One region of the Paenibacillus canaveralius genome, then DNA from elsewhere that is predicted to be linked to it. Evidence: riboswitches for the same ligand, from Rfam matches in the RefSeq annotation. Region 1 holds a riboswitch; each other region holds the start of a gene.

Region 1 (7,822 bases):
CGATTGAGCTGTATCCGTCCTTCACCAAAAAAACGGCTACGCATTTGTATATCCGTCCCAACATAACCCGGCACACCTACAAGCTGGGAGATTGGCAAAATCAAGACCTGGGAGTGCAGCTCAGTCTTTTCTCCGTCTCGGATCTGAGCATCGAGGCCCGTAAAGGGAAATCCTTGAGTACGTTCCCGAAGCGGCCCGATCCGAACCATATCGAGAACTATGTGCGGCGGTTTACGGATCTGCCCGATTATACGAATAAGCAGCTTTCGTTCAGTATGCCGGTCAACTGGTCGGAATCTATGAAAATCGAAGAAAATTTTATTAAAATCAGCAAAACCGTCACCTCCGTCTCCAACAGCGTATCCGTCGAATGCAAGCCTGCGGGCAAAGCCCCCGGCGACGTGTTCTCGATCGGTGTAGGGTCCAGCTTCATGTACACGTATGAAGTGAACGTATCCACCCAATTTTCATCGCAAATGGGCTGTACGGTCCGTTACCCGAATCCTCGCACGGATGAACCGGACGATATCAGCGAAGTGAAGCTGCTCATGTATGTGTTTTACCCCGATAAAAACAAAACGGACCGCTGCTACTGGATTCCGGAGGAAACGAAGAACCAGTATCCCTGGTGCGTGGCGTGGTCCGTGGATGAGCTGGTTAAGCAGGGCAGCGGCCAGTAAGGCAGCCGGATAGTTTTTTTCCATCAATCTGACGGCCATGGTTTAGGACGCCGCCTCTTTCTTTTGGCTGCTGCGGCTTCAAAAAGCTGTATACCGCTTCCGCAAGCTCAGCCGGAGGGCTCGGACCTTTGGAAGTCCGCTTGCGGTACAGAAGCAGCTCAGCCGTTATAAAACGGCACAGGGAAATTTCTCTGTGCTTTTTTTGCTCTGGGGCCTCCTGCTTTCGCTGCGTAAAATTGATTGACTAAATACATTCAAAAAAGCAAAATAGTTACATATACTGCTGTACTCATGATGTGATCGACGATCATTGACACGCAGCGAAACAGCACGCCGGGAACGGCGCGATACGAAAATTCACCCGGAGGAAAACCTTTATGGTTAGTTACGCTTGGCTCACCGGCATGCTGCTGCTTTTGTTTTTCGGTTTAAACGTCCTGCTGAATTATTTATCGCGCCGGGACCACGAACCTGTGCCGTCCTTGAAGACGAAAATTTGGGCGATTCCGGTTTTTTCCTTGCTCATCATCGGGCCGGTAATCGGTTTTGCTTTCTTATATATGACATTTTTCCGGGGGTTTGAACATACCGGCTCCCTCATCAGTTTTACGGGCAAAGCGGATCTCTTCACTTTTTCCCTGGTCATCTTGCTGAGCTTCCTGATCTTCGAGACTTTTATTCATCCCCTCCTCCATGCCATGATCCGTTACGGACTCAAGAGGCCCCCTTCCGTTTACGGCAGACAAATCATCACGATTATCGCGGACTGTCTTCTGATCTATGTTTTTGCTCATCTGATTCCCGGCGTATATATCCAAGATTTTTTGTCCGCTCTCACTTTGTCTGTCGCTCTGCACGTGATCGAATGGATACTTGCAGGCATAATGAGTCTTTATAAAAAGAACAACAAAAAAAATGTAAACATGTAAAAAGGGATCAAGCTCTATCCAAGGAGCTTGATCTTTTTTTAACGGGCTGCACCTGAAACCACCCGTTCAGCATATGAAAATCAGCTTGGCCGTATGGCTTGCCGGCGCCCGCAAACTTTGTCGAAATAAAAAGAAACGGAAATAAAATCTCGCCCGTTTATCGGCAGGTTATCACACCTTTTTCGCCTTTTATCTCGGTTTTTCTCCCCTTGTTGAGTCCTTACGCACAGTTGACAAACCACAATATATTGAGGTAAATTCATATCTATCACCTACATATTCACTATATATAGACTATATATAGATTGGACAGGTTTCCCGCCCCCGAGGCGGGAATCAAAAGGGAAGTCCGGTGCGAATCCGGCGCGGTCCCGCCACTGTCAACGGGGAGCGCCCCACCCATACCGCCACTGACGGATGCCGTCGGGAAGGCCGCGGAGGGGCGCAATGAACCTGGAGCCAGGAGACCTGCCTGTCTGAAAGACACCGCTGAACCTACGGGAGATAGGGAGGTGTCCGGACGTTTTTCACATTGCAGCCGCTAGCACGGCTGTCCCCTCCACCGCCTTCGGGCGGGGAACCGGACGGCCGGCTTGTACGCGCGGCTTCAGCCGGCCTTTTCGCCGAGCCGTCAGAGGCAGGCGAAGAGGCCGGGAACTGACTGTGAATCCAGAGCCGCTCTTTGTCACAAAGAGCGGCTTTCATCCGGGCGCGCCGACTACTTCCCGTAGCCGGCGCGCCCCGTATTTTTGATAGAGTGGAAAGGAAGATGCTTCCATGCTGGTAGTTTACGATTCCCGTACGGGAAATGTTCAACGATTCATTAACAAGCTGAATTTGAAGGCCGTACGGATCGAAGAGGATTTGACGATCCAGGAGCCGTTCGTCCTTGTTACTTATACGACCGGATTCGGTCAAATTCCCGGCAAAGTGCTGGACTTTCTGAAACATCACTCTTCCTTTCTGCGCGGTGTCGCCGCAAGCGGCAACCAGAACTGGGGACAATCTTTTGCCCTGAGCGCCGACCGCATTTCATCGGCATACGGTGTTCCGGTGCTTGCCAAATTCGAACTTTCCGGCACGTCTAGCGACGTGGAACGATTCCATAAAGGGGTGCGCCATCTTGAAGCATATTGAACTGAACAACGAACTCATGATACCGGGGGAAGACGGTTTTTACCGTCTGGAGAAAGACCGCGAAGCGCTGGACGCCTTCCTTGAAGAAGTGCAGGGGCAGACCGTTCCTTTCGGCAGCATCAAAGAACGCTACGATTATCTGATCGGCGAAGATTTCTACGAGAACGTGTACGAGCAGTACACGCTGGAGCAGATCGAAGCCATCCACGAAACGATCCGCGAAAGCGGCTTTAAGTTCCAGTCCTACATGGCCGCTTCGAAATTTTATAAAGATTACGCCCTGCGCACCAATGATAAAAAGCAAGTCCTCGAATCGTACGAGGACCGCGCCGCCATCGTCGCCCTTCACCTCGGTGAAGGCGACTTCGGCAAAGCGCAGCGGATCGCCAAGGCGATCATCGAGCAGCGCGTCCAGCCGGCCACGCCGACGTTCCTGAACGCAGGACGCAGCCGCCGGGGCGAAATGGTCTCCTGCTTCCTGCTGGAGATGGACGACTCCCTGAACTCCATCCAGTACGTCATCGGCACCTGCATGCAGCTGTCCAAAATCGGCGGCGGCGTAGCCGTAAACATGTCCAAGCTGCGCGGACGCGGCGAGCCGATCAAAGGCGTCGAAGGCGCCGCCAAAGGCATCATGCCCGTCATGAAGCTGCTTGAGGATGCCTTCTCTTACGCGGATCAGATGGGTCAGCGCCGGGGCTCCGGAGCGGTCTACTACTCCGTGTTCGGCTGGGACATCATCGAATTCCTCGACTGCAAAAAGATCAACGCGGACGAGAAATCCCGTATCCAGACGCTTTCCATCGGCCTGATCGTGCCGCAGAAATTTTACGAGCTGGCCGAGCAGAACAAGCCGCTGCACGTGTTCGCCCCGTTCTCCGTCTATAAGGAATACGGCCGTCACCTCGACGATATGAATATCGACGAGATGTATGAAGAGCTGCTCGCCAACCCGAACGTGAAGAAGAAAGTCGTAATGAGCGCCCGCGACATGCTGACCAAGATTGCCGTTATCCAGCTCGAATCCGGCTATCCGTACATCATGAACCGTTCCAACGCAAACCGCGGACATGCTCTGAAAGACATCGGCAAAGTGAAAATGTCCAACCTGTGCACGGAGATTTTCCAGCTTCAGGAAACGACGGAGATCGGCGATTACGGCCAAGGCGATATTATCCGCCGGGACATTTCCTGCAACCTCGCTTCGCTTAACATCGTGAACGTGATGGAAACGAAAAGCATCCGCGACTCCGTCCACAGCGGCATCGAAGCGCTGACTTCCGTCAGCGACAACACGACGGTAGCGAACGCGCCGGGCGTTGTAAAGGCGAACAAGGAGCTTCATTCCGTCGGTCTCGGCGCGATGAACCTGCACGGTTATCTGTCCAAAAACCGGATCGCCTACGAAAGCCCGGAAGCGAAAGAATTTGCCCGCGCCTTCTTCATGGCCATCAACTTCTACTCGCTGGAGAAAAGCATGGAAATCGCACGCGACCGCGGCGTCACTTTCGCCGATTTCGAACGGTCCGAATATGCGAAGGGCACCTATTTTGCCAAGTATGAAGTGAAAGATTACCGTCCCGAATCCGATAAAGTCAAAGCTCTTTTCGAAGGCATGGATCTTCCGTCTCCGGAAGACTGGAAAGCTCTCAAAGAGCAAGTCATGAAGCACGGCCTGTACCATGCTTACCGTCTGGCCATCGCGCCGACACAGAGCATCTCGTACGTGCAAAACGCGACTTCCAGCGTTATGCCGATCGTCGACCAGATCGAAACGCGCACGTATGCAAACTCGACCACTTACTATCCGATGCCGTACCTGTCCAAAGAAAACATGTTCTTCTACAAGTCGGCTTACCGGATGGACCCGTTCAAGATCATCGATCTTATCGCGGAAATCCAGGAGCATGTGGACCAGGGCATTTCCACGGTGCTGCACGTAAACAGCGACATCTCGACCCGCGAGCTGGCCCGCAACTACCTGTATGCCGCCAAAAAAGGCCTCAAATCGCTCTACTACACCCGCACGAAGCGGCTGACCATGGAAGAATGCCTGAGCTGCTCCGTTTAAGAGAGAGCCGGGTTAAGAATAGATTCGTTTAAAAGAAGCCGGCTCGCGGCACGAACGTAATAAACGCTCCGTGCAGGCCGCAAACATCCGTATGGCGCTTACCCTATAAGCAGCTTTATGCTGGGCCCGAACTTGGAAGCCCCGCATAAAGCTGCCTACGGTTATGCACGGCAGCGACTCATGCCGGATTTGCAGCGCGCCCCATCCAAAGGAGAGAAAATGATGAAAGCCGTCAATTGGAATAAACCCGACGACGATTACACCTGGTCGTTTTGGCAGCAGAACGTGATGCAGTTCTGGACCGAAGAAGAAATTCCCCTTTCCGACGATAAAATGGTCTGGATCGAGATGAGCCCCGACGAGCAGGATGTCTACAAGAAGGTTCTGGGCGGCCTGACGCTGCTGGACACCCTTCAAGGCGGAGTCGGCATGCCGAGGCTCGTCGAGCACATGGACGGGCTCCAGCGCAAAGCGGTGCTGTCGTTCATGGGCATGATGGAGCAAATTCATGCGAAGTCCTACAGCAGCATCTTCACGACACTGGCGAGCAACGAGGAGATCGACGGCATTTTCCGCTGGGTCGAAGAAAACGGACGCCTGCAGCAGAAAGCGGATCTCATCAACCGCTACTACAACAGCATCCAGTCCGACAAAGACCTTTATCTGGCGATGACGGCTTCCGTTTATCTCGAAAGCTACCTGTTCTACAGCGGCTTCTTCTATCCGCTCTACCTGGCCGGACAAGGCAAAATGACGAACAGCGGCGAGATCATCGACCTCATTCTGCGCGACGAAAGCATCCACGGCCTGTACGTCGGTACGCTGGCGCAGGAGCTGTTCGCGACTCTGAGCGAAACCGAGCAGCAGGAAGCCGCCGAAGAGCAGATCAAGCTGCTCCTGGAGCTGTACGAGATCGAGAAGCTTTACACCGAGGAGCTCTACACTCCGCTCGGCCTGCAGGACGATGTGCTGCGCTATGTGCGTTACAACGCCAACAAAGCGCTGATGAACCTCGGACGCGATCCTTACTTCCCGGAAGAACCGGTTCATCCCGTCGTTCTGAACGGAATCCGGACGCAGACGAAGCAGCATGACTTTTTCTCGAAAAAAGGCAACGGCTACGTCCGCGCTCTCCGCGTCGAGCCGCTTAGCGACGACGACTTCAGCTTCGAAGGGCTGTAAGCCGCCCCGGCGGTGCCCTTCACAGCCCGGCCGGATACGCAAGCGGCCGGGTATACGCAAAAAGACGTACAAAATTGGAGACAATTTTGTACGTCTTTTTTGCGTTCGGGCAGCGGGGCTGCCGGAGGCGGACGCTCGCCGTGCTCGATGTGCGGTGGTGTGCATGCGACAGACCCTTGCATAAAAGCCACCCTATACCGGTGATGCCTCTCATCTGCCTTGATTGGTGCCATCCCGTTTCCGGCAGTCAACCCTTCCCTAGATACAAAAAAAGGCCGATCCCAAGGACCGGCCCCTTCCATTCATGGCAGCCATATTAAGTTCGTATACATTTAACTGCATAAAGCTCCGCTATCCGCTCATCAGCCTAATTTTTGAAACGGCTGCTTTTTACGAAATAAATCCTCTGTCCATCGCTTCGGCTTTGCGCACCAGCGCGAAGTATTTCAGCCGGGCACCCTCCAGCGTGGTTTGAGCCTGCTGAAGCTTGAACGAAAACTTCTCGTAATCATGCTTGGAGACAAATCCGTTTTCGTAACGGATTTTCATTTTGGCGACGTCGGCCTGCGCGTCCTTAAGGTTACGCTGCTCGTTCAGCACGGTCTGATAAGCGTTCTCGGCATCGCTGTAGGTCGCATAGATCTTTTTGACCAGCTCGGCTTTCGTCTGTTCCTGCTTCTGGTAAGCGATCCCCGTGTTGATGTTCTGATACTGGCCGCCGTACGTATTCTTGGTCACGGTATTCTGCTGCTGCCAGATGGCTTCGTCGATGCCGTTGTGATCCATTTTCAGCTTAAAAGAATTGGCCAGCAGCGTCTCGGTATCTTTCTTCGCAACCGGCTGCACGTTTCCGGACACGGCGGACGGCTCTTCAAGAAGCAGATCCGGGCTGTATTCCACGCCGATATCGAAGCAAAGCTGTACGAGACCCAGCCGGTAGTTGTTCTCCAGCGTCTGAATATCGTCGCCGATTTTGTTCACCGCTTTGCGGGCGGTTTCCACATCTTCGGGAGAGGCGAGACCGGCGTCGCTCAGCACCTGGGCGCGTTTCGTCTCTTTCTCCGCCACGCCTTTGTACTCATGCATGAGGGCGATCTGCTTCTTGGAGCCGAGAAGCTGCACGTATTGCGCCGTCACTTGAAGCTTGATGCCCTCAATCGCTTCGTCGGTCTGGAGCAGGTTGTTCCACATATCCGTATCGAGCTGATGCGAGGTAGTTTTCATCTGTTCGCGCTGGGCCTGCAAAATCTGGTTAATGCCATTAACCATTTGGCCCTGACCTTCGATGACCTTGTTCAGCACCGTATTCGTTTCGACAACCGGACCGATCCAGAAGAAGCTGTCCGGAGTCGCTTTAGCCGGGTCGATCTGATACTTCTTCATCGCCTCGGGCGTCATGTAATCCTGCGGGGAAGCCGGAAGCTTATAGCCTTCGAAACTGCCTCCGTACAGGTTTTCGCTCTGATTCTTGAGATCGCTGCTTTTACTGCCGAGCGCGGCTGTTTTCAGGTAGAGCAATTTCATATTGTAGGAGTTGTTAAGCGTCCGTTCCAGCACGCTGTCCAAGGTCAGTTTGCCGGTTTTCTCCAGCGCGGGCAGGCGCACCTCGTCTTTATCGAGAGGCTTATCGGTTGTCGCGTGAAGCTGAACAAGGTTGCCGTCTTTGATCTCGTAGTAGGGCGAATGGGTATCCGCCGCCCATGCGGCCGGCATCATGCCGAATACAAAAGCGGACGCGGTCAGCGTAGCTATGATTTTTTTCATCGAAAATCCCTTCTTTTCCAAGGTATGATAAGAACTAAACGCAGGCTGAGGGACATGGG
Region 2 (7,822 bases), 2.7 Mb from region 1:
GCATCCGGCTGGTTGAACGCGGACGGAAGCAAGCTGTACTTGAACAGCTACCGCGGGGGCAAGTTGTGGGTCGCGGACCTTGCGCGCGGAGGAGTCAAAGAGCTTGACGGCACTTTCAGCCACACCTGGCCGGTGTCCCGCTTGTTCAAATCGCCGGACGGGGAACGCTTCTGGTATGAGAAGGACGGCTATCGGCTGTATGACGGCAAAGGTGTCAAGCTGGCCGATCTGCCGGCGGATGCGGGCCTGCATTCGAACCCGGCGTTCAAATGGAGTCCGGACAGCCGCTACGCCGCTTACGAGTATACGTTCACGAACAGCGAAGAGAACGTGATAGGCGGAGAAGCTTACAAGCTGATTGCTCCGCAGGGGATCAAGTTTTTCAGCCGGGACGGAAAACCGGCGTGGAGTACCGATGCGCGCGAGTTGAAGCACGGGGACCGGCTGGAGCTTCGCGGCTGGATCGGCGGAGGTGAAAGCTTCGGCAGGGCCGCAAGCAACGCAAGCGCGGACAGCGGCGAGAGAAGCCGCGGCGCCGGAAGCCTCAGTGCAGCCGTGCTGCGCAGCTACAACGTGGAGCGGGCGGAAGACCGCGAGCCGAGGAAAACGGACTCGGTCTATCATCTCGTGCAGCCCGCAACCGGGAAGCTGGCGAAGCTGAGCGAGGCAAAGCTTGCCGATCTGCATCATCCGCAGATCGTCCGGGGGGAGTCCGGCGCGCTGATGCTGGTAGACGCGGGGAGCGCCCTCTACACGATTATCGGCGACGAGACGAATTCGCAGCGGACGGTGAAGATGCTCCCGTCATCGGACCCGAAGCGGCTGCTATGGGCGGAAACCGACTATGTCAAAGATACGGTGACGATAACCGCGTATGACATCGCGACGAAAAAAGCCCGGTCCACCGAAACGAAAGATTTGTCGGCGGGCGACCTGCAAGCGGCCGGTGACTCCTATGTCATCGATTCGGGCTTAAGCTACCTCAACCTTCCTTGACCTAAGCACGGCATGCCGGCAAGCTCCCGTCACAGAATCCGCCTCCGGGCGGATTTTATTTTGCGCTTCTAAGAAAAGGAGGATTCGCGCAGGGATCTTTTGCGGTATAATGGACAGATGTACGTAACGATGATGTGGAGGCACGGCCAGATTGAGAAACTATCCATTTGCATTTGATCCGACAAAACCTTTCGTTCAGCAGGCAAGCGACTGGATTGCCGATGTGTTTTACGAGCTTCTGCCGGAAGCCGGTTTTGAAGTGAGAGATGAACAAATTTATATGGCGTTTCAACTGGAGAGGGCATACCAGGAGAAACAGACCATCTTTGCGGAAGCGGGAGTGGGAACCGGGAAAACGCTGGTCTATCTGCTCTACGCTCTTACTTATGCCCGCTACACGCGAAAGCCCGCGATTATCGCATGCGCGGACGAATCGCTGATCGAGCAGCTGGTCAAACCCGAAGGGGACATCGCCAAGCTTGCCCGTCACCTGGATCTGACGATTGACGCCCGGATGGGCAAGTCGCAGCACCAGTACATCTGCCTGAATAAGCTGGACGATACCCGGGGCGGCGGCTCCGGCGACGAGGAAGTCTTCAGCGACATTTATCACGGTCTTCCCGCGTTCGTCCACTACCCGGACACGCTCCAGTCCTTCTATCCGTACGGCAACCGTAAGGAATACCCCGAGCTGACGGACGAGCAGTGGGACCGGATCGGCTGGGACGTGTTCCAGGACTGTCTCGTCTGCAGCCAGCGCCACCGCTGCGGCCAGACGCTGTCACGCGAGCATTACCGCAAGTCCGCCGACCTGATTATTTGTTCCCATGATTTCTATATGGAACATGTCTGGACTTACGAGGCCCGGAAACGGGAAGGCCAGCTGCCTCTTCTGCCGGAGCACAGCTCCGTCGTTTTCGACGAAGGGCACCTGCTGGAAACGGCCGCGCAGAACGCGCTCACTTACAAATTGAAGCATTCGGTATTTGAAAGCATCGTCATCCGGCTTCTGGAAGGCGAGGTCAGAGAAACGCTGGCGCTGGCTATCGAAGAAGCGATCGTCCAGAGTGAAACATTGTTCCGCGTGCTGGAAAGCGGCAGCTACTCCGTCCCGGCCTCGGACCGGAAGGAATTCGCCTGGAGCGAAGAATTGAAACGGGAAGTAAGCCGGTTCCGGCAGCTGATCGACGTGATCGAAGAAGAGCTTGTGTTCGAAAGCGGACTGTCCACACTGGATGATTACCAGCTCAAGATCGTCGAGGAGCACCTGGAAATGATTCAGCTTGCTTTGAGTTTATTCGATAAGCCGGGGCAGTTGATTTCATGGGTTACGGAAGATTCCGACGGAATTACCCTGGTCATCATGCCGAAGATGGTTAAGGAAATTTTAAGAGACCGCGTGTTTTCGAAAAAAATGCCGGTCGTCTTTTCTTCGGCGACCTTGTCCGTCAACGGTTCTTTCGACTATATGGCGGGCAGCCTGGGCATCGAAAGCTTCCTTTCGTTCTCCGTTCCTTCGCCTTACGATTACGGCTCTCAAATGAAGGCGGGCCTGTATCCCGACAAGCCGGAAGAAGACAAAACCGGCCGGGTTCTCGAACTGCTCAAGGAATCCGACGGCCGGGCGCTTATCCTGTTCCCGTCCCGTGAGGCGCTGGGAACGTTCAGACAAGGTTTGGCGCTGTATCCCGAGTCTGCCGATTACCGGTTTTTGTTCGAAGGCTCGGCTGAAATCAGCCACCTCATCTCGTCTTTTCAGAATGACGAAGAAAGTGTCCTTTGCGCGGTAACGCTGTGGGAAGGGCTTGACATACCGGGACCGTCTTTGTCCCATGTAATCGTCTGGGAGCTTCCGTTTCCTCCGGACGATCCCGTCTTCGCGGCCAAGCGTAAAGATTCGGCTCAGCCGTACGAAGACGTGGACATGCCGTACATGCTGCTCCGCCTCAGGCAGGGCATCGGGCGGTTAATCCGCTCACGCGACGACCGGGGCACGGTATCCGTGCTCGGCCGTGATCTGGATAATCCCGCGGTCAGAGAACAGATCCGTGGGCTTCTTCCGGATTAAGCGACTGGCAATTGTTGCCGATTCCCGGCGTTTCCGCTATGATAAACAAGATGCTTCCGGTCCGTATTCCGTATTTCGCGTAAAATACAGGCCGGACGATAAATTGAATAACTCGGTACAGGTGCTTGCCGCTGAAATTTTAACGCGGTACAGCTTAATAGGGAAGTCCGGTGCAATACCGGCGCGGTCCCGCCACTGTAACAGAAGAGTCGCAGCAACGATTGTCACTGGTATTCGTACCGGGAAGACTGCTGCCGATGATGACGCTGATAGCCAGGAGACCTGCCTGTATCCGTAACACGAACAACCTACGGGAGATAGGGAGGTGTTAGATGCGTGCCATAAAAATCACGGGCGTCTTTCCCTTTGTCTGTAAACGAAGGGGGAGGCGCTTTTTTGCATGGACAGCCATCAAAAAATGAACGGTCGAGGTGAGGACTTGCATTCGGTTTTCAACAAGGAACGGGATCGGGAATCAGGAGAAGCCGGAAGAGTTCGTCCCGCTTCTCCAAGTAAGTACGAAACGGCGCGGCGGCAAACCGCTTTTCCGGTTATGCTCGGCGGCTTAATTCTTCTCCTGCTGCTTTCCGTAACGGCTGCCGTCATGCTCGGTTCCGTACGGATCGAACCGGTCACGGTATGGAAAATCGCTTTTTCGCACATGCCTGGACTCGGAAGCCTGATCGAGCAGGATTGGACGAAAGCGCAGGAGCATATTATCTGGAACATCCGCTTTCCGCGCGTCCTGCTCGGTGTTGTCGTCGGGGCCGGCTTATCCGCGGTGGGGGTAACGATCCAGGCGCTAATCCGCAATTCGCTCGGCGATCCTTACATACTCGGAGTATCGTCCGGTTCGTCGGTTGCGGCCACCCTTGTTCTCCTGTTCGGGGGATTCTCGTTCCTGGGTGCTTACGCGCTGCCGGTATCGGCCTTTATCGGCTCCCTTATCGCCATGGCGCTTGTGTTTACCTTCGCAAAGGTCGGAGGACGCATTTCGACTACCCGGCTGCTGCTTGCGGGAACCGCCGTGGCGAGCATGATGTCGGCGTTTACGAGCTTCATCGTCACGATGGCGCCGAACGCCCAGGGCATCCGCTCCGTCGTTTACTGGCTGATGGGCAGTCTGGCCGGCGCCAAGTGGGAATATCTGACCGCACCGGCTCTGATTGTCGTGTCCGGCATTCTGTTCCTGCTCTTTCAGCACCGGGCCTTGAACGCTCTTCTCGTGGGTGAAGGAGCAGCGGGGACGATGGGAGTCAATGTGCCGGCGTTCCGGACCTGCCTGGTCATCGTAACCGCGCTGATTACGGGAACGATCGTATCCGTCAGCGGTTCGATCGGTTTTGTCGGCCTGATGATCCCCCACATCGTCCGGCTGATGCTCGGCTCCGACCACCGCAAAGTGCTGCCGGTCAGCGTTCTGTTCGGGGCGGTCTATGTCATATGGGCCGACGTTCTGGCCCGGCTCGTACTTGCGCCGGAAGAACTGCCGATCGGTATCGTGACGGCGATTTGCGGCGGCCCGTTCTTCATCTGGCTGCTCCGCAGAAGCTCATACGCATTCGGAGGAACTTCAAAATGAACCTGGAAGCGAATCGTCTTTCCCTGAGCATAGGGGGCAAGAAAATTCTCGATTCCGTTAATCTTGCCGTCCGCGAAGGCGAGTTTATCGGCCTGATCGGACCGAACGGGAGCGGTAAATCAACCCTGCTTAAATCGCTCTACCGCGAGCTTAAACCGGATGCGGGACAAGTGTTTCTGGACGAGCGGGAACTGCTGGGCATGCCTTACAAAAAAGCGGCCGAACTTATGGCCGTCGTCAGCCAGGAATCATCCGTCGAGTTCGATTTCAGCGTCGCGGACATGGTTCTGATGGGGAGATACCCCCACAAGAAATGGTACGAAAGCGATACGGAAGCGGACCTGGAAATATGCCGGGGGGCTCTGGAAACGGTCGGACTCCGTGAATTCGGAGAACGCAGCTTCGCGACCTTGTCCGGCGGCGAGAAGCAGCGGGTGCTTATCGCGCGTGCGCTGGCCCAGCAGGCGAAGTTGCTCATTCTGGACGAGCCGACGAACCATCTGGATATCCGCTACCAGCTGCAGATTATGGAGCTTGTCCGCTCGCTGGGAATCACGACGCTGGCCGCCCTTCACGATCTGAATATGGCGGCTTACTATTGCGACCGTTTATACATCATCAGCGAGGGGGAAATAGCGGCGGAAGGCACTCCCGAGGAGCTTCTGGTCCCTGCTGTTCTCCGGGACATATTCGGCGTACACGCCGAGGTGAACCGGCACGCCTTGACGGGCAAGCTCGTCATTACGTACTTGCCGGAATCTTTTTATAACGCCGGATTATAACGGACGGAGGAATTATTTTGAAAGATATGCGATCTCTTAAACGTTTTTTATTCTTAGGGCTGGCTCTTGTTTGCCTGGCCGCCGCAAGCGCCTGCTCCGCATTCGATTCCACCAAAGAACTCGTACCGAGAGGCGCTGCGGAGTCAGAAGGGACACACGCGGCAGCCGTAGAGCTGGAAAATATGGGGGAGAAGCTTCATTTTAAGGATGCGCCCAAACGGGCCGTGACTTTAAATCAGCATGCTACGGAAGTGATGCTTGCGCTCGGGCTGGAGAAAAACATGGCCGGCACCGCTTACCTGGACGATCAGATTCTTCCGGAGGCTGCAGGAAGCTTACAAACGGGTGCCCGTTCTCGCCAAAACCTACCCGTCCAAGGAAGTTTTTGCGGAGGCCGCTCCGGATTTTGCCTATGCGGGCTGGAAAAGCGCGTTTACGGAGAAAACTCTGGGCACCCGGGGAGAGCTGGCCAAACAGGGGATTCAGACCTATGTGCAGGAATCTTCCAATAAAGCGGCTCCGACTTTGGACGATGTATATGAGGATATTTTGAACATCGGCCGCATTTTCAGGGTAGAAGCAAAGGCAAATGAGCTCGTGGACGGCATGAAGCAGCGCTTAAAAGACATTCAGGAGCAAATCGGCACGGTCGGGACACCTCAGAAGGTGTTCATTTACGACAACGGCGAAGATAAAGCTTTTACGGCGGCCAATACTTACATTACGAGCCTGATTAACATGATCGGCGGCAAAAATATTTTCGACGATATTCAGAAAAGCTGGGTCGAAGTCAGCTGGGAAGAGGTGGTCAGCCGCAACCCGGACGTCATTGTGATCATGGATTACGGCGATACGCCGGTAGAGAAGAAGAAAGAGCTTCTCCTGGGCAAAAGAGAGCTGGCCGATATTCCGGCCATTAAGAACCGGCGCCTGCTCGTTCTTCCTCTGTCGGCCGCTTCCGAAGGAATCCGCGCCCCGATCGCCCTGCAGACGCTGGCGGAAGGGTTATACCCGGATAAAGTACATAAAAAATAAACGGGTCTCTTCCTGCCGGATCTTCGGGCATGGCCATTCCCGGTGTTCGGTCAGATGCAGCGTGAACACGGAAGGTTTGCTTTGAGCTTTTCATATCGTGTATCCCTTTGGATCCGACTGACTGTAACGGAAAGAACTCTGCCCCTGTAAAGGGGCTTTTTTTGTGCGGTGCAAGCGGGCTTTGATAACCGGGAAGTGATTTAAGAAAGTTTTAATAGATGCTTCATAAGGGGTTTATTTTTTTTGCCTATGATGACAGTGGCGGTTAAATACGAAGGATTCAGGAGGAAGAACATGAACAAAAAATGGCTGGTGTTGGGCAGTGTAATCGGAATCAGCAGTCTTATGATGGTCACGACGGGAATCAGCGCCATGGCGGGAACTTCGGGATATGACGCCTACAAGTCCGCGTTGAAAAATTCCAAGACAGTCAAAAGCGTCACAGTTCAGGCAGCGGGATCTTTAAGGGACAACGGGAACGTGGCTCTGAGTGCGAACGGGACGTTTAAAATGAGCCGTGAAGGAGGTTCGGCAAGCGGCACGGGTGAAGTCTCGGTCGGCGGAACGAAACAAATGCTTCAATTTTACAAGCAGGGCGAGCAAGCGATCTTTAAACCGGGAAGCGGAGATGTGTATTATGTCAAAGATACGGGGAGTGAAACGCACAAGCGCTTTAAAGGCAACGGTGAAAATGAAATGCCGCAGCACGTGGAAACCGTGGTGGACGCGCTGGTCGGCAATCTGAAAGATTATGTCGCCGTCGATGTGAAAGAGGACGGAAGCAAGCGCGTGTCGGCGGAGCTGGACGGCGCTCAGCTGCCCGCAGTCGTTCAGGCGATTGCGCCGGTCGTCATCAAGCAGGCGTCCAAGGAGCACGGAGAGCCGGAGAAGAAAACCGGCGCGGCGGATACCCCGTTCGACAGCGGGTTTCTGAAGGATGCCGCACCCGGGCTGACCGCGGATATTCGCCTGGAGAAGGTGGCCGTTAACGCGACGATCAGCCCGTCGAATTATATCCGGCACCAAGAAGCGGAGCTGACTATATCCGGTAAGGACGCCGGGGGCAAGACTCATCAGGTTGTCGTGCATCTGCAGGCGGATCTGTCCGGATATGACGGCACTACGCCGGATACGGTGGATCTGAACGGCAAAAACGTTCAGAAAGTACAGTCGGAGCACAGGAACAAATGACAGGGCAAGAACGGCTAAACGAGACGCACATTGTTTCGTCCGCAGCGGATGGACGCGGGTTACTGGCGTCCGCCGACTACCGGACGGGAAAGGAAGTGAAATTTACCGATGCAGCTTATTCTGGAAGTCAGCGGTTTAACGAAGCAATACCGCGGGAGCGGACGCGGA
Region 3 (7,822 bases), 4.1 Mb from region 1:
TATGTACCGGTCGTTCTTGTAGCCGACCATAGAATCCAGCGTATTCGCCGCCCGGTACAGCATCGCCAGAGGCGCTCCGCCGATGAGAGCGTAGAACAGCGGCGAAACGACTCCGTCGACGGTGTTCTCGGCGACTGTTTCCACGACGGCGCGCGTCAGTTCGCCTTCGTCGAGGTGTTTCGTGTCACGGCCGACGATATAGCCGGTATATTTGCGAGCGGCGGCCATATCTCCGGCGGCGAGAGGCACCGCCACCAGCCGCGCAGCGTCTTTTAAGCCTTTGACGGCTATCGTCGTCGAAATGAACCACGTCGTCACCGCGTATCCCAGCCACGGGTGAATCGCCGCGGCTGCGGCCGTTACGGCAAGCATGGCGGCAAATGCGGCCAACATGACGGCCGCCGCCAGCCCAACCCCCCGCAGCTTTAAGGAGCGCGGAGACAGTACGGCGGCTTGTCCGCCTGCCTTGTCCTTCGCGCCGGCGTCAGTCATGCCGCCGTCCGCCCCCGCTGCGGCCTCGCTCGTGTTTTCCGCATCTCCGGCCGCTTTCTCACGCGACTCGGACTCTCTTCTCAGCTTCCTTTCCAAAAAGCTGATCAGACTCCCGATGCGGATTACCGGATGCGTCGGCCACTTCGGATCGCCGATCACCAAGTCGACCGCAATGGCCGCCAGCATCATCCACAAAATTTCCTTCAGCGAATAAAAAATCATGAGTTCCCTCTATTCAAACCGGTAAGCCCGGCTTTTCAGCTCGACCGGTATCCCGGCAGTCACCAGAAACACTTGTCCGCAAACTTGTGCCAGCCGCTGATTCATCCGGCCGGCCAGATCCCGGTACAGACGCCCGAGAGGATATTCGGGCACAATGCCGCTGCCCACTTCGTTCGTGACGAGAACGAGCGGTCCCTCATAAGCTTCAACCGTCCGGACAAGCTCATCCACGGCGGCATTCACCTGTTCCGCCGCGTCCGGCGAAGACTCTACCTGCAGAAGGCGATTGGAAAGCCACAGCGTCAGGCAGTCCACCAGGACGACGCCAGGCCCCCTGCTGCCGCTGCACGTCTTCAGCACCGCGGAAAGCTCCATCGGCTCTTCCGCCGTAATCCAGGGGAAGCCGGACTGCTCGCGCTGCGTGCGGTGAAGAGCGATCCGCTGACGCATCTCCTCGTCCCAGATCCGGGCCGTAGCGAGATAAGTGCCGTGTGCGGCAAGCCGTGAAGACAGCTGCTCGGCAAACGAGCTTTTGCCGCTCCTGGCGCCGCCGGTAACGAGAACGGCTCCCGATCCCGGTGTATGTTCATGCGTCGGATTCATCAGGCCCGCGACACTCCGGCGCTTTCGAAAGAAGCCATCTCGCGCATGATCTTGCCCGCCGCATCCATGAGCGTGAAACACAGCGCAGCCCCGGTCCCTTCTCCCAGTCTCATATCCATATGCAGCATGGGGCTGAGCCCTACCGCTTCCAGCATCCGTGCGTGCCCCTGCTCGTGCGACTGGTGCGAGGCGATCATATACGGCTGGGACTCCGGAGCCAGCCGGGAAGCAACCAGCGCGGCGGCCGAGGAGATGAACCCGTCGATCACGACCGGACAGGCGTTCTTCGCCGCACCGAGGATGACACCGGTCAGGCCCGCGATTTCGAGGCCCCCGATCTTGGCGAGGACATCAAGCGCATCGTCCGCATCCGGCTTGTTGATCTCGATGGCCTTGCGGACGACTTCCTGCTTGTGCAGCCAGCGTGCATCATCGATGCCGGTTCCGCGTCCTACCGCGTCCCGGATGTCGATGCCTCCGAGCACGCTCAGCAGGGCGGAACTGGCCGTCGTGTTGCCGATTCCCATCTCTCCGGTCGCCAGAACCCGCACGCCTTGACCGGCCAGCATGTCAGCGACCTCGACTCCGGCGCGGATGGCCTGCAGAGCCTCTTCCCGGGACATGGCGGCCTCACGGGCCATATTGGCCGTGCCTTTCCGGACTTTGCGGGAGAGAAGATACGGATGCTCCAGCTCGGCGTTGACGCCGATATCGACGCATACGACTTCCGCTCCGGCATGCCGGGCCAGCACATTGACGGCCGCGCCGCCCTGCAGGAAGTTCATCACCATCTGGCGGGTCACTTCCTGCGGAAACGCGCTGACGCCTTCTTCGCAGACGCCGTGATCGGCGGCCATGACGACGATTGCCTTGCGGCTCGTGTCGGGCGTAACCTCTCCGGTAATTCCCGCAAGCTGGCGTGCCATATCCTCCAGCTTGCCGAGGCTGCCCGGCGGTTTGGTCAGATTATCGAGACGGACGGACGCCGCATCCATCGCTTCTTGACGGAGCGGGCGTATGGCGCCGGTTACATCCTGAAGTTCGTTCATGTTAGTTCCTCCTCGGTATCTCGTTGCGACTTGCTCCAACTTGCTACAACCTACTACAAGCTGCTACGATCTGCTACGATCTGCTCCAATCTGCTACAACCTGCTGCTGATAATTTGTATAGTAAGATTCATGCAGGGTCCGCATGCCTTATTGACCGTCCCTATGCCGGCCGATATGTAAAGCGCCGTGTGGGCGCACAGAACTCACGCGGGTTAATCCCCCCGGCGCAGCAGGATTTGAGGAATGCCGTGCTCCGGATGCTCCAGAACGATCGGTTCCGTCCCGTAGACGTCCCGGATCAGCTCGCTTCTCATAATCTCCTCGGGCGTGCCGATCGATACGCCTTCTCCCTCATGAACGACAAGAAGCCGTTCGCAGTAAAGGGCGGCCAGGTTTAAATCGTGAAGAACGGCGACTACCGTCAGTCCCTCTTCACGCTGCCACTGCCGCACGTAATCCATCAACTGCATCTGGTAGCCGATATCCAAATAAGTCGTAGGCTCATCGAGCAGCAGAAGACGGGGCTCCTGGGCCATCACCTTGGCCAGCGCCACACGCTGTTTCTGGCCGCCGCTCAAGTTCTCCACCGTCCGGTCGGCCAGCGCCTCCAAATCGAGTCGCCGCATAATCCGGTCGACGAGAGCGGCGGCGTCCTCCCGGTCTTCCCCGAGCCAGTTCTGGAAAGGGAACCGGCCCATTTCGACCACCTCGCGGACGGTGAAACCGAGCGGAGGCAATGCATCCTGCTGAAGCACGGCAAGCCAGCGTGCAAGCTCCTTGCGGGAATAGCCCGCGACTTCCTTCCCCTGCAGCAGAATACGGCCCTCCGTAAGCGGATCAACGCCGGAGACAAGTCTTAGCAGAGTCGATTTCCCGCTCCCGTTGGGCCCGATGATGCCGAAAAATTCGCCGGGCCTCACTTCGAAACGGATATCTTGGAGCACGCGGGTTCCGCCGAAACTTTTTCCCGCCCCCTGCACTTCGATAATCGGTTCCATCAGCTTCTCCCCCATTTCCTCTGTTTGCGCAGCAGATAAGCGAAGAACGGCGCGCCCAGAAACGCGGTGATGACGCCGAGAGGAATCTCCGTCGGGCTCAGAAGCGTCCGGGCCAGCGTGTCGGCCCACAGGACGTAAATGGCTCCGCCAACCGCGGACAGCGGTACGATCAGCCGGTAATCCGGACCGGCAATCAAACGGATCAGATGAGGCACAATCAGTCCGACAAATCCGATTACACCGGATACGGAAACGGCCGCAGCCGTCACCAGTGTGGCGGTAATCAGGACGATCAGCTTCGTCCGTTCGACATGAATGCCGAGATGGGCGGCCTGCCGTTCCCCGAGCGCCAGCAGGTTAAGTGTCCGCGCATAGCTGTACAGCACAACAAAAGTTACGATGAAATACGGCAGGAGAACGGTAGTGTACGACCAGCCTTTCATGGCCAGGCTTCCCATCAGCCAAAAAACGATTTCGTTAACGACCTGCTTGGACATCGACACGAGAAAAGAAACCACCGAACCGAGAAACGCCTGCATCACGACACCGGAAAGCAGCAGCGTCTCCATACGGATTTTGCCGTCGGTCTGGGCCAGGCGCAGTACGATCCAGAGCGAAACCGCTCCTGTCACAAAACCGACGACCGGTATCGTCCACGCACCGAAAAACGTCGTCTGCAAACCGAAGTAGATAACGAACGCCGCGCCTACGCTCGTTCCGCTGCTGACTCCAAGTGTATACGGGTCCGCAAGCGGATTGCGCAGGACGCCTTGAAAAGCGGCTCCCGCTACCGAAAGGGAGGCTCCCACCAGGATGGCCAGCATCACGCGCGGCAGCCTTACCTTCATAATAATCTGCTCCGAGGAAACGGGCCAGTCCGGCGTGATTTTGTCTCCGATCCAAGGCAGCTTGCTCCCCAGAATCGAAGCGATCTGACTCACCGGCAGATGGGCCGAGCCCAGCGAAAGACTCAGCACAATAGAAAGAAGAAGGAGTAAAACTCCTACTCCTCCCCAAAGTCCCCATTTAGGTTTCATTTTATTTCACCAAGTCCGGATAGATAGCTTTAGCCATTTGCAGAAGCCCCTCTGTCAGACGCGGTCCCGGGCGGGTCAGCGTATTCTGGTCGAGACCGATCACCTGGTTGTTTTTAACGGCATTAATTTCGTTCCATCCGCTGCGTCCGCGAATAAGCTCTTCGAGACTCTTTTTCGTTTTGTCGTCCACCACGTCTTTGGCGAATAAAATAACGTCCGGGTTCTGCTGGATGATTTTCTCCTCGCTGATCTGCTTCCAGCCCGTAATGTCGGAAGCGACGTTGATACCGCCTGCCAGGGTGATGAGCTCATCCATAAACTCACCCTTGCCGACTGTCCAGCCCGGAGAGAATTCGATATAGACTTTTTTCTTCTTGTCCGCTGCCACGGTTTTTACAGCATCCGTGACTTTCTGACGGTCTTCTTTCATTTTTGCGGTGACTTTTTCCGCCTGCTCCTGATGGTCCGTAATCTGACCGTAAAGCTGAATATTTTTCATGACGTCGTCAAGCGTCTTAGGCTCTACCTTAAATACATTAATGCCCATGGCACGCAATTTCTCGACCGATTCTTTTTTCATCGAAACGCCTGTGAAAACAATGTCGGCTCCCGAAGCGATAACCGATTCCTGGTTAGGCTGCGTAATTCCGCCCATTTTCGGCTTCGTTTTCGCTTCCGCAGGATAATCGTCAAAATCGGACACGCCGACGATTTTATCGCCCAGACCGATCGCGAAAAGAGCTTCCGTCTCCGCCGGCGATACCGAAACGATTTTCTCGGGCGCTTTCTCGAATGTAAATTCCTTGCCTGTCGCGTCGGTTACTTTCAAAGGATACTGCGTTTTCTTCGCGTTCGTTTGCGGAGCCGTGCTGGCCGCCGGAGAGGCCGTTCCCGCCGTTCCGTTATCCGCGCTTTTCTGGCCGCAGGCCGTCAGCCCGATAGCCAGTGTCAAAACAAGCATCAGCAGGGCGTATTTGAAACCCCTGGCGGTTCTTCGTTCGTTGTTCATGTTCTCTACTCCCTTACCGGTTTAGTTTGACTTGAGGTTTGTCCCACGATGTTTGCGCATATCAACAAAAAATCCCCTCTATCCGGAGATAGAGGGGATAACTTTCAGAATCACGAGGTGAAACGGCCGTCAGTCGGACGTCCTTTCCGGTTTCGCGCGATCCTCTCCTCGAAGGATATTGTGCTGCAAACCGGCAGGCAGGTCTCCTGACTTACGGATAGTCGACCGTCTTGCCTTCCCATCCGCTTGCGGACAGTGGCATCGTAAGACGATCTCCGTATTACAGTGGCGGGACCGTGCCGGATTTGCACCGGCTTCCCTTTTCACCCTGGGCTTTATCTCCGCTGAGAGACGCCGCTTCGGGACCTGACGGTAAACGTATGAGGTTGGGCCTTCAAGTTCATCCCTCATTATAGGCCAAGCGGCGCCGGAAAGACAAGGACTTTAGTCACCGTAACTAACCCGGCAGGGGACGCGGCTCATATTAGAGTCACGACGGCTACAGCAGTCGCGTCATCATTTGGCGGCGATCTTCTTGAGCACCTCGAACGACAGCTCGGGATTGCGGCTGTTCACCGCCATGAAAGCGACGAGCCCTTTGCCTTCAACGCCGTTGTCCTTCATCCACTTGGAATACTGGAGCGGAATGCCGTACAGATGCGTCTCCTTCTTGGGCGCTTCGGGCGGATCTTTCTTCTTACCGGCAGGTTCAATCGTCGCCTCAAGCACGCCCTCCGGATAGTCTTCCTGCTTGAAATGCTCATCCAGCGGCAAAAACGCCCCTTCGGCCGCATAAATCTTAAATTGTTCTTCCGGGATGATCAGGATACCGTGATTCCCGTACCCCATTTCGACAATCATCTTCTCATTGGAAAAAAGCGGAGACGTGTTCAGGTAGATCGACGGCTTGTCCCCCACAAGCGCTTTCAACGAGTTTTCAAGCTTAAAAGCGGCTTCGACCGATATGCCGTCGCGGGCCATCATAAAGATGGAAACATCCGCTTTGGGCTGGGCCTTCCCGCACCCGGAAACCAAGACGGTGAATAATAGAAGCAGTACAGCAGCCGGTAACCAGCGTTTCTGTGTCATCGTAACCCCTCCGTAGCCTGATAGCCTGTGCAAACGCTGCAAAAAAGCCGGCATTTACCGGCTCTTCTGAACTAGATTCATATATTCGTTAATCTTATGATCAAGAAGCATACTCATTTCAATTACGGACTCGGAAGTCATAGCCTCACCGGACTGGACCATCTGCTCCAGTCTGTTCCGCATAAACTGAATTTCTTCTTCCAGGTGAAAGAGGGAGGCTAATTTGGCAGGTCGTTTGGATAACCAGCGTTGATCGGAAACGTCATGGCTGAACCAACCCGAATTGTCGGCCAGACGATATTCTAAATAAGCCATACATATCCCTCCTTTACCCTAAAGATATCAGTTTTTTCCGATTCTGAAAACTATTTTTTGGGACAAGTCTTTACAAATTTTTCACAAAAGACCCAATACGGTCCAAAGCTTCGTTCAGCTGTGAAACGGAAGTCGCATACGAGCAACGGACGAAGCCTTCTCCCCCGTTCCCGAACACCTGCCCCGGCACAGCCGCCACCTTCGCTTCAGTCAGGAGTCTCTGAGCGAACTCTTCGGAGCTGAGACCCGTCGAAGCGATGGAAGGGAACGCGTAAAACGCGCCCTGCGGCTCGTGGCAGTCGAGACCGATCTGCCGGAAGCCTTGTACCACCAGGCGCCGGCGCTGATTATAAGACTCCATCATCCGGTCTTTCTCTTCCAGGCCGTTGCGCAGCGCCTCGAGAGCGGCGATCTGGCCCATGATCGGGGCACACATTACCGTGTACTGGTGGATCTTCAGCATGGCCGAGATCAGGTCCGGATGTCCGCACATATATCCGACTCTCCATCCCGTCATGGCAAAAGCTTTCGCGAAGCCGCTGACGAGAATCGTACGGTCACGCATGCCCGGCAGCGAAGCGAAGCTTACGTGCCTGCTTCCGTATGTGAGCTCCGCGTAGATTTCGTCGGCGATAACGATCAGATCGTTCTCTTCCACGATTCGGGCGATCGGCTCCCAATCCTCGTACGTCATGATGCCGCCGGTCGGATTGCTCGGATAGCTCAGCACGAGCACCTTGGATTTCGGCGTCAGACTTGCGCGGAGAGCTTCGGGCTTCAGTTTGAAGCTGTCCTTCGCGAAGGTCTCGATGCCGACCGGGACTCCCCCGCCGATCGTGACGATCGGGCTGTATGCGATGTAGCAGGGCTCCGGAACGAGAATTTCATCGCCCGGCGTAATCAGCGCGCGCAGCGCAAGGTCAATCGCCTCGCTGCCGCCGACCGTAACGACGACTTCGTTCGAGGGCTCGTATTTTACGGCAAAACTCGTATACAAGTACTCGGCG

Evidence for each region. Region 1 has a riboswitch for cobalamin ahead of nrdI (class Ib ribonucleoside-diphosphate reductase assembly flavoprotein NrdI). Riboswitches for the same ligand answer to the same signal wherever they lie in the genome.
Region 2: another riboswitch for cobalamin. It lies ahead of ABC395_RS11235 (FecCD family ABC transporter permease); the one in region 1 lies ahead of nrdI (class Ib ribonucleoside-diphosphate reductase assembly flavoprotein NrdI).
Region 3: another riboswitch for cobalamin. It lies ahead of ABC395_RS04565 (ABC transporter substrate-binding protein); the one in region 1 lies ahead of nrdI (class Ib ribonucleoside-diphosphate reductase assembly flavoprotein NrdI).

The regions. Positions count from the first base shown of each region.
Region 1 is NZ_JBDFMM010000001.1:5,077,668-5,085,489, forward strand. Features, by position in the region: gene ABC395_RS22875 (hypothetical protein) at 1-680, shown strand, start outside; gene ABC395_RS22880 (hypothetical protein) at 1,058-1,609, shown strand; cobalamin riboswitch at 1,904-2,099, shown strand; gene nrdI (class Ib ribonucleoside-diphosphate reductase assembly flavoprotein NrdI) at 2,387-2,746, shown strand; gene nrdE (class 1b ribonucleoside-diphosphate reductase subunit alpha) at 2,733-4,817, shown strand; gene nrdF (class 1b ribonucleoside-diphosphate reductase subunit beta) at 5,040-5,999, shown strand; gene ABC395_RS22900 (TolC family protein) at 6,390-7,763, opposite strand.
Region 2 is NZ_JBDFMM010000001.1:2,398,049-2,405,870, forward strand. Features, by position in the region: gene ABC395_RS11225 (hypothetical protein) at 1-996, shown strand, start outside; gene ABC395_RS11230 (ATP-dependent DNA helicase) at 1,148-3,064, shown strand; cobalamin riboswitch at 3,167-3,368, shown strand; gene ABC395_RS11235 (FecCD family ABC transporter permease) at 3,618-4,646, shown strand; gene ABC395_RS11240 (ABC transporter ATP-binding protein) at 4,643-5,428, shown strand; partial or broken gene ABC395_RS11245 (ABC transporter substrate-binding protein) at 5,455-6,463, shown strand; gene ABC395_RS11250 (hypothetical protein) at 6,758-7,654, shown strand; gene ABC395_RS11255 (ABC transporter ATP-binding protein) at 7,763-7,822, shown strand, end outside.
Region 3 is NZ_JBDFMM010000001.1:999,131-1,006,952, reverse strand. Features, by position in the region: gene cbiB (adenosylcobinamide-phosphate synthase CbiB) at 1-714, opposite strand, end outside; gene cobU (bifunctional adenosylcobinamide kinase/adenosylcobinamide-phosphate guanylyltransferase) at 724-1,317, opposite strand; gene cobT (nicotinate-nucleotide--dimethylbenzimidazole phosphoribosyltransferase) at 1,317-2,366, opposite strand; gene ABC395_RS04575 (heme ABC transporter ATP-binding protein) at 2,580-3,365, opposite strand; gene ABC395_RS04570 (FecCD family ABC transporter permease) at 3,365-4,402, opposite strand; gene ABC395_RS04565 (ABC transporter substrate-binding protein) at 4,404-5,411, opposite strand; cobalamin riboswitch at 5,591-5,796, opposite strand; gene ABC395_RS04560 (hypothetical protein) at 5,928-6,500, opposite strand; gene ABC395_RS04555 (aspartyl-phosphate phosphatase Spo0E family protein) at 6,555-6,815, opposite strand; gene ABC395_RS04550 (aminotransferase class I/II-fold pyridoxal phosphate-dependent enzyme) at 6,886-7,822, opposite strand, start outside.